Regions from separate parts of the Kitasatospora sp. NPDC088742 genome, predicted to be linked through region 1. Evidence: predicted binding sites of a transcription regulator. Region 1 holds the regulator's gene; each other region holds the start of a gene.
The links. The regulator HrcA, encoded in region 1, represses chaperone genes, less so after heat shock. The targets are predictions, from matches to a motif close to TTNGCACTCNGNNNNNCNGAGTGCNAA.
Positions count from the first base shown of each region.

Region 2: a site for HrcA is predicted at 1,517-1,543, ahead of groES (co-chaperone GroES). Genes of this name have one in related genera too.
Region 3: a site for HrcA is predicted at 1,111-1,137, ahead of groL (chaperonin GroEL). Genes of this name have one in related genera too.

Region 1 is NZ_JBVJLD010000025.1:75,565-78,768, reverse strand. It holds gene dnaJ (molecular chaperone DnaJ) at 1-768, opposite strand, end outside; gene hrcA (heat-inducible transcriptional repressor HrcA) at 852-1,883, opposite strand; gene htpX (zinc metalloprotease HtpX) at 2,089-3,003, shown strand; gene pspAB (PspA-associated protein PspAB) at 3,021-3,204, shown strand, end outside.
Region 2 is NZ_JBVJLD010000033.1:50,561-53,764, forward strand. It holds gene ACZ6ZR_RS24500 (polysaccharide deacetylase family protein) at 1-127, shown strand, start outside; gene ACZ6ZR_RS24505 (class I SAM-dependent methyltransferase) at 103-1,290, opposite strand; gene groES (co-chaperone GroES) at 1,688-1,993, shown strand; gene groL (chaperonin GroEL) at 2,090-3,204, shown strand, end outside.
Region 3 is NZ_JBVJLD010000021.1:36,676-39,879, forward strand. It holds gene ACZ6ZR_RS18250 (ubiquitin-like small modifier protein 1) at 1-239, shown strand, start outside; gene ACZ6ZR_RS18255 (cold-shock protein) at 760-966, shown strand; gene groL (chaperonin GroEL) at 1,294-2,916, shown strand; gene ACZ6ZR_RS18265 (Uma2 family endonuclease) at 3,031-3,204, shown strand, end outside.

The DNA of each region.
Region 1 (3,204 bases):
GGCGGTCTCGGCGATCTCGACGTAGAGGTCACCGGCGGGGCCGCCGCCGGGGCCGACCTCGCCCTCACCGGCCAGCTGGATCCGGGTGCCGTTGTCCACACCGGCCGGGATCTTGACCGTCAGGGTGCGGCGGGCGCGGACCCGGCCGTCGCCGGCGCACTCGGGGCACGGGGTCGGGACGACGGTGCCGAAGCCCTGGCACTGCGGGCAGGGGCGGGAGGTCATGACCTGGCCCAGGAAGGACCGGGTGACCTGGGAGACCTCGCCCTTGCCGCGGCACATGTCACAGGTCTGCGCCGAGGTGCCGGGGGCCGCGCCCTCGCCGTTGCAGGTCGTGCAGGTGACGGCGGTGTCGACCTGGAGTTCCTTGGTGGTGCCGAAAGCGGCCTCCTCCAGGGTGATCTCCAGCCGGATCATCGCGTCCTGGCCGCGCCGGGTGCGCGAGCGCGGGCCGCGCTGGCCCGAGGCCGCGCCGAAGAACGCGTCCATGATGTCGGAGAAGCCGAAGCCCGCCGCCCCGGCGCCGAAGCCGCCGGCCCCGCCGCCGTTGGGCGAGAGCGGGTCACCGCCGAGGTCGTAGACCTGGCGCTTGGCCGGGTCGGACAACACCTCGTAAGCGGCGTTGATCTCCTTGAACCGCTCCTGGGTCTTGGGGTCCGGGTTGACGTCCGGGTGCAGTTCGCGGGCGAGGCGCCGGAACGCCTTCTTGATCTCGTCCTGCCCCGCATCCCGTCGGACGCCGAGTACCGCGTAGTAGTCCGTGGCCACCAAATGCTCCGCTTGTTCCGCCTCTAGAAGTGCTGCGACTGGTCCTGAACAGTGCTGTTCTTCGAGCTGTTCCTACGACTCGCCTACGACTCGGCCAGGATCTGGCCCACGTACCGTGCCACCGCTCGCACCGCCCCCATTGTGCCCGGGTAGTCCATCCGGGTCGGTCCGATCACGCCCAGCTTCGCCACACTCTGATCGCCCGAACCGTAACCGACCGAGACCACCGAGGTGGAATTGAGGCCCTCGTACGCGTTCTCGTGGCCGATCCGGACCGTCATCCCCGCGTCCGCCGTCTCACCCAGGAGGCGGAGCAGGACGACCTGCTCCTCCAACGCCTCCAGCACCGGCTGGATGGTGAGCGGGAAGTCGTGGCCGAAGCGGGTCAGGTTGGCCGTGCCGGCCAGCATGATCCGCTCCTCGTTCTGCTCCGCCAGGGTCTCGAACAGGGTGGCCAGGACGGTGGAGACCGCCGGCCGGTCGGCGGGCTCGAAGGTGGACGGGAGGTCCTCCAACAGGCCCGGGACCTCCGGCAGCGGCCGGCCCACCGCCTGGGCGTTCAGCCGCGAGCGCAGGTCCGCCAGGACCGTCTCGCCGACCGGGCCCGGACAGTCCACCATCCGCTGCTCGACCCGGCCGGTGTTGGTGATCAGGACCAGCATCACCTTGGCCGGGGCCAGTGCCACCAGCTCGACGTGACGGACCGTCGAACGGCTCAGCGAGGGGTACTGGACCACCGCGACCTGCCTGGTCAGCTGCGCCAGCAGCCGGACCGTGCGGGCCACCGTGTCGTCCAGGTCCACCGCGCCGTCCAGGAAGTGCCGGATGGCCCGGCGCTCCGGAGAGCTCATCGGCTTGACCTCGGCCAGCCGGTCCACGAACAGCCGGTACCCCTTGTCGGTGGGGATCCGGCCGGCGCTGGTGTGCGGCTGGTGGATGTAGCCGTCCTCCTCCAGGGCCGCCATGTCGTTGCGCACGGTGGCCGGGGAGACCCCGAGGTTGTGCCGCTCGACCAGGGCCTTGGAGCCGACCGGCTCCTCCGTCCCGACGTAGTCCTGGACGATGGCGCGCAGCACCGCGAGCTTGCGGTCGTCCAACGGCCGCTCGCCGTACATGGCACCCACCTCCCTCTCGGCCAGGTCTGCTGGCACTCAGACGGTCAGAGTGCCAGGGCAGTACCAGCCAGTGTAAGGCCCATGGGTGACGGCAGGAACGGGGCGCTCAGGTGATCCTCGTTGCTCCGTCAGTTGGGCCTCACCCCGGGGGCCGTTCGGTAGTGGCAGCATCGAAAGCGGACACACCGGGACATAGGGAGCAGACATGTCATCAGGACCGCACACCCGCTTCGCCCCGGACCGAGGCCTGACCGGCCGGATGGTCGTGACCATGTTCGTCATCGGGCTGCTCTACGTGGGCTTCACCGGGGTGCTGATCGTGCTGCTCCGCGGGGCCTGGCCGCTGGTGGTGCTGATCTCCGGCGGGCTCTTCGTCGCCCAGTTCTGGTTCAGCGACCGGATCACCCAACGCGCCATGGGGGCCCGCGAGGTCACCCCCGAGGAGTACCCGCAGCTGCACGGCACCGTCGACCGGCTCTGCGCGCTGGCCGACATGCCCAAACCCCGGGTGGCGGTCACCGACACCGACATGCCCAACGCCTTCGCCACCGGCCGCAACCCGCAGAACGCGGTGGTCTGCGTCACCACCGGCCTGCTGCGCCGGCTGGAGCCGGAGGAGCTGGAGGGCGTGCTCGCCCACGAGCTCTCGCACGTCGCCCACCGGGACGTCGCGGTGATGACCATCGCCGGCTTCCTCGGCGTGCTGGCCGGGGTGATCACCCGGGTCGCGCTCTACGGCGGCTTCCTGAACGGGCGCGGCGGCAAGGACAACAACGCCGCCCTCGCGATGATCCTGATCCCGCTGGTCAGCATGGTCGTCTACGCGGCCAGCTTCCTGCTCACCCGGCTGCTCTCCCGCTACCGCGAACTGGCCGCTGACCGCGCGGCCGCCCAACTCACCGGCCGGCCCAGCGCGCTGGCCTCCGCCCTGACCAAGGTCACCGGCCAGATCTCCGCCATCCCGACCGAGGACCTGCGCAAGGCCCAGCCGTACAACGCCTTCTACTTCGCGCCCGCGCTGAGCGCCCGGGAGACGGCGAGTCAGCTGATGTCCACCCACCCGTCGTTGGAGCAGCGGCTCGCCCAGCTCGGGCGGATCTCCGCCGAGCTCGGCCGCTGAGAGGAGCCGCACGCGCCATGGGATTCCTCGACTCGCTCTTCGGCCGCAGCAAGCCCGTCCGACCGGACCTGGACCAGCTGTTCGCCGTCCCCTCCGCCGCCCTCACCCTGGAGGCCGGGGCCGGCTTCCGCCCGACCGGCCTCGGCTCGGTCTGCTTCGCCGCCGTCGAGGGCGGCGCCTTCACCGAGGTGACCCGCCAGG
Region 2 (3,204 bases), on a different contig from region 1:
CCGGGGCCCGAAGGACCTCAAGGGCGAGACGATGACCGAGATGTTCGCCGAGATGCTGCGCCGGATCCAGGAGCAGGGCTTCGCGGTGGCCCGGCTGGAGGACTACATCGCGGCTCCGGCGGGCTGACCGAGCATCATGAGCGGGCCGTCGTCGGTCCGGGCCAGGATCACGGTGACCTCGTTCGGGCCGCTGGGCTTGAGCTGCTTGCGGAGCTCCTCGGGGGTGACGGAGAGGCCGCGCTTCTTGATGACCACGGTGCCGACCTGACGCTCCTTCAGCAGGGCCTTGAGCTTCTTCACGTTGTAGGGCAGCACGTCGCTGAGCTCGTAGGCGTGGGCGTACGGGGTGGCCACCAGGCGGTCCGAGGTGAGGTAGGCGATCTTGGGGTCGATCAGCCGGCCCTCGACCTGTTCGGCGACCTCGGCCACCTGGTGGGCCCGGATCACCGCGCCGTCCGGCTCGTAGAGGTACCGGCCGACCGGGCCGGGCGCCGGGTCGGGGAGGTGACCGCCCGTCAGGGTGTGCGGGCCGGGGAGCAGGGTGGCCCGGTGCGGGGCCGTTGCCTCGGTGCCGAACCAGAGGACGGCCTCCTTGACCTCGCCGTGGTCCGACACCCACTCCGCCTCGGCGCCCTCCGGCACCAGCTCGTGCGGGATGCCCGGGGCCACCTTGAGCGCCCCGAACGGGGTGCGGCGGGCGGCCTCGACCGCCCAGGAGAGCGGCGGCGAGTACGCCTCCGGATCGAACACCCGGCCCCGGGCGGTCCGGCGCGCCGGGTCGGTGAAGACCGCGTCGTAGCCGGTGACGTCGACCTCGGTGACGTCCGCCTCACGGACCTCGATGAGATCGGTGAGGTTCAGGGCGGCGGCGTTGGCGGTGGCGACGGCGCAGGTCAGCGGGTCGCGGTCGACGGCCAGGACGTGCACCCCGGCCCGGGCGAGCGCGATCGCGTCGCCGCCGATCCCGCAGCAGAGGTCCGCGAGGCGGCGGACGCCGAGGGCCGCGAAGCGGGACGCCCGCCACTCGGCGACGCTGCGGCGGGTGGCTTGTTCGACTCCGTCGGGGGTGAAGTACATGGCGTCGGCGTCGGGGCCGAACTTCGCGCGGGCGCGTTGGCGCAGGTGCGCCTGCGCCAACGCGGCGGTCACCAGTTCGGCGGGGTGCTCCTTCCGCAGCCGGGTGGCCAGCGCCAGCTCCTCGCCGGGCTTGAACTCCCGCAACTCGGCCAGCAGGGCCTGGCCCTGATCGGTCAACAGGGCCTTGAACGCGTCGATCTCCACGGAGGCCATTCTCGCGGGTCCGACGGGGTGGGCACGCCTGCGGCGCTGGGGGAAGGTGGTCACCCCGGGGGCGCGGGGAACTGCGCGGGGCGGGAGGCGATGACCCGTGTGCCGGGGGCGGGCCTGCACTTGTAAGTGGTTGTCCGTACCCGGAAGACGGGTCGGGGCCTTCCGATTCGCGCAGTTCCCCGCGCCCCGGTCGGCCCTTCGGGCCTCCGTAGCGCCACGCGCGGCGTTGGCACTCTGGTTGACTGAGTGCTAACAGCGGCCTATGGTCGTTCCTGGCACTCCCCACCGGGTGAGTGCTAACGCGATGGACTCGTGTCCGACCCCCGCGACGGCGGACGCGTGCACATCGCCACCTACCTGAAGAACAACCCCGTAATCTCCGAAGGGGAGCTCGGACGTGACCGCCAGCAGCAAGGTTGCCATCAAGCCGCTCGAGGACCGCATTGTGGTCCAGCCGCTCGACGCCGAGACCACCACGGCCTCCGGCCTGGTTATCCCGGACACCGCCAAGGAGAAGCCCCAGGAGGGCGTCGTCCTGGCCGTCGGCCCGGGTCGCTTCGAGGATGGCCAGCGCCTTCCCCTCGATGTCGCGGTCGGCGACATCGTCCTGTACTCGAAGTACGGCGGCACCGAGGTGAAGTACCAGGGCGAGGAGTACCTCGTCCTCTCGGCCCGCGACGTTCTCGCCATCATCGAGAAGTAAGTCGTTCCAGCCCGCCCCGGTCACTCGTCGTCAGACGGCGGCCGGGGCGCGGTTGTTGGCTCCCGTAGTCAGTAGATCCCCAGAGGAAACGGAACCATGGCGAAGATCCTGCAGTTCGACGAGGACGCCCGCCGCTCGCTCGAGCGCGGTGTCAACAAGCTGGCCGACACGGTGAAGGTGACCATCGGCCCCAAGGGCCGCAACGTCGTCATCGACAAGAAGTTCGGCGCGCCGACCATCACCAACGACGGTGTCACCATCGCCCGTGAGGTCGAGCTGGACGACCCGTACGAGAACCTCGGCGCCCAGCTGGTCAAGGAGGTGGCCACCAAGACCAACGACGTCGCCGGTGACGGCACCACCACCGCCACCGTGCTCGCCCAGGCCCTGGTCAACGAGGGTCTCCGGAACGTCGCCGCCGGCGCCGGTCCGGCCGCCCTGAAGAAGGGCATCGACAAGGCCGTCGCCGCCGTCTCGGCGCACCTGCTCTCCGTCGCCCGCGAGATCGAGGGCAAGGAGGACGTGGCCGCCGTCGCGTCCCTGTCCGCCCAGGACCAGCAGGTCGGCGACCTGATCGCCGAGGCGATCGACAAGGTCGGCAAGGACGGTGTCATCACCGTCGAGGAGTCGAACACCTTCGGCGTGGAGCTGGACTTCACCGAGGGCATGCAGTTCGACAAGGGCTACCTGTCGCCGTACTTCGTCACCGACGCGGAGCGTCAGGAGGCGGTCCTCGAGGACCCGTACATCCTGATCAACCAGGGCAAGATCTCCTCCATCCAGGAGCTGCTCCCGCTGCTGGAGAAGATCCTTCAGGGCGGCGCCTCCAAGCCGCTGCTGATCATCGCCGAGGACGTGGACGGCGAGGCGCTCTCCACCCTGGTGGTCAACAAGATCCGCGGCACCTTCAACGCCGTCGCGGTGAAGGCTCCCGGCTTCGGCGACCGCCGCAAGGCGATCCTCGGTGACCTGGCCACCCTGACCGGTGCCACCGTCATCTCCGAGGAGGTCGGCCTCAAGCTCGACCAGGCCGGCGTCGAGGTGCTCGGCACCGCCCGCCGCGTCACCATCACCAAGGACGAGACCACGGTCGTCGACGGGGCCGGCGACGCCGACGCCGTCGCGGGCCGCGTCGCCCAGATCAAGGCCGAGATCGCCAACACCGACTCGGACTGGGACCGCGAGAAGCTGCAGGAGCGCCTGGCCAAGCT
Region 3 (3,204 bases), on a different contig from region 1:
ACACCGGCGGTGCCGCCGAGGTGACCGCCGAGGGCGCCACCCTGGCCGCCGTGGTGGCCGACCTGGACGCCAACCACCCCGGCATCGCCGCCCGGGTGCTGGACGACGCCGGCAAGCTGCGCCGTTTCGTGAACGTCTACGTGAACGACGACGACGTGCGCTTCGACGAGGGCCTGGAGACCGAGATCAAGGACGGCGCCAACATCTCGATCATTCCGGCCGTGGCCGGGGGCTGCTGAAACGGCAGTGCGCCGACGGGCCGCCACCGCGACCGGAACGAATGATTCCGGTATTCGGTGGCGGCCCGCCGCATGTCGCGGTGAAATTCCGTCAGGTGTCAGGGGGTAGAGTGCGGATTCGGATCGGATGTTTCGAATCCCGCCCGGCGGTACTGCTGAGTCGTGCACGCAGGGGCCGTCCGTCCGTTGAGACGTGGGACGTTCGCGCTGAGACGGTAACTGTCAGGCCAGCGTCAGAAATCTGACGGAGTTCCATCCCGATAGGTCCGCTATGCCCGGAGCGAATTGCCGCTCGTTGAGGCATTCCTCCCGTCACATCCCGTTCGTCACATGGCGAATTCGGCGAAGTTGACCCTGTTGCAGAGGGCGTCTGTCCGGATACATTCAGCGGCGGTCGGCGCGTTCGAGCGTTGACCGCGGCTACGTCCAGGGGGGGTTCCCTCGGGCGTGTGCCGGTACAGACCTGGGTCCGCATCCTGTGGACCCGCGAAGGGCCAGCACAGCACAAGGGGAGTTCGGAATGGCTCAGGGCACCGTCAAGTGGTTCAACGCGGAGAAGGGCTACGGCTTCATCGCGGTCGACGGTGGTGCGGACGTGTTCGTCCACTACAGCGCGATCCAGATGGACGGCTACCGCACCCTCGAGGAGGGCCAGCGGGTCGAGTTCGAGATCTCCCAGGGGCAGAAGGGCCCGCAGGCGGACATGGTCCGTACGCCGGCGGTCTGACCTTCCGCACCTGCGGGGCCTCGGCTCGGTCACGGGCTGGCAGTCTCCAACGCTTCACCGGCAGGCCCGTACGACACCACGTCGTACGGGCCTGCCGTCGTGTCCGGGGGCGACCCCGGCGCGGGCGCGCGTATCACGATTGGGCTTGCACTCGATACCCGAGAGTGCTAATCATTGGCGTTAGCACTCACAGCATGAGAGTGACAACGGACCGGGTCGGTGAGGCCCCCGGGAGCGGTAGGGGACAAGACCCCCGCACACCAGGGCCGTCCGTCGCGGGCGCCCTCCGGTCCGGCGCAGTCGACGTGTCCTGGAGGACCACTTCCGATGGCCAAGATCATCGCTTTTGACGAGGAAGCTCGCCGCGGACTCGAGCGCGGCATGAACCAGCTTGCCGACGCCGTCAAGGTGACGCTGGGCCCCAAGGGCCGCAACGTCGTCCTTGAGAAGAAGTGGGGCGCCCCCACGATCACCAACGACGGTGTCTCCATCGCCAAGGAGATCGAGCTCGAGGACCCGTACGAGAAGATCGGCGCGGAGCTCGTCAAGGAGGTCGCCAAGAAGACCGACGACGTCGCGGGTGACGGCACCACCACCGCCACCGTGCTCGCCCAGGCGCTCGTCCGCGAGGGTCTGCGCAACGTCGCCGCCGGCGCCAACCCGATGGCCCTGAAGCGCGGCATCGAGAAGGCCGTCCAGGCCGTCTCCGACCAGCTGCTGGCGCAGGCCAAGGACGTGGAGACCAAGGAGCAGATCGCCTCCACCGCCTCCATCTCCGCCGCCGACACCCAGATCGGCGAGCTCATCGCCGAGGCGATGGACAAGGTCGGCAAGGAAGGCGTCATCACCGTCGAGGAGAGCAACACCTTCGGTCTGGAGCTCGAGCTCACCGAGGGCATGCGCTTCGACAAGGGCTACATCTCGGCCTACTTCGCCACCGACCTGGAGCGGATGGAGTCCTCCTTCGAGGACCCGTACATCCTGATCGCCAACTCCAAGATCGGCTCGGTCAAGGACCTGCTCCCGCTGCTGGAGAAGGTCATGCAGAGCGGCAAGCCGCTCGTCATCATCGCCGAGGACGTCGAGGGCGAGGCCCTGTCGACCCTGGTCGTGAACAAGATCCGTGGCACCTTCAAGTCCGTCGCCGTCAAGGCCCCGGGCTTCGGTGACCGCCGCAAGGCCATGCTCGGCGACATCGCCATCCTCACCGGTGGCACGGTCATCTCCGAGGAGGTCGGCCTCAAGCTGGAGAACGCCGGTCTCGACCTGCTGGGCACCGCCCGCAAGGTGGTCATCACCAAGGACGAGACCACCATCGTCGACGGTGGCGGCGACAGCGACCAGGTCGCCGGCCGGGTCAACCAGATCCGCGCCGAGATCGAGAACTCCGACTCGGACTACGACCGCGAGAAGCTCCAGGAGCGCCTGGCCAAGCTCGCCGGTGGCGTCGCCGTCATCAAGGCCGGTGCCGCGACCGAGGTCGAGCTCAAGGAGCGCAAGCACCGCATCGAGGACGCCGTCCGCAACGCGAAGGCCGCCGTCGAGGAGGGCATCGTCGCCGGTGGTGGCGTCGCGCTGCTGCAGGCCGCGGTCGCGTTCGACAAGCTGGAGCTGACCGGCGACGAGGCCACCGGTGCCAACATCGTGCGCGTCGCGCTCGAGGCCCCGATCAAGCAGATCGCCACCAACGCCGGCCTCGAGGGTGGCGTCGTCGTGGAGAAGGTCCGCAACCTCGAGTCCGGTTGGGGCCTCAACGCCGCGACCAACGAGTACGTCGACCTGATCGCCGCCGGCATCATCGACCCGGCCAAGGTCACCCGCTCCGCCCTCCAGAACGCCGCCTCCATCGCGGCGCTCTTCCTCACCACCGAGGCCGTCATCGCCGACAAGCCGGAGAAGGCCTCCGCGGCCGCCGGCGGCGGCATGCCGGGCGGTGACATGGACTTCTGATCCTCGGCTTCCTGAGGATCGGTCAGTTCCACGACCACGAGGCGGTCTCCCCACCGGGGGAGGCCGCCTCGCGGCGTTCTCGCCCAGGTCACTCATTCGTGCGACGCCGACCCCATGAGCGGTCTCGACGGTGGTGACGAGGACTACTTCGACGGCGAACAGCGAGAGGGGAGTTCGCCGATGACTGCGACGGTGGCCGAGCAGGGCACGCAGTGGGAGTACCTGCTGCGGACCTGGCGCGAGCTGGACGTCCCTGAGGGCTGGCGGGCCGAAGTAGAAGGGGGACGG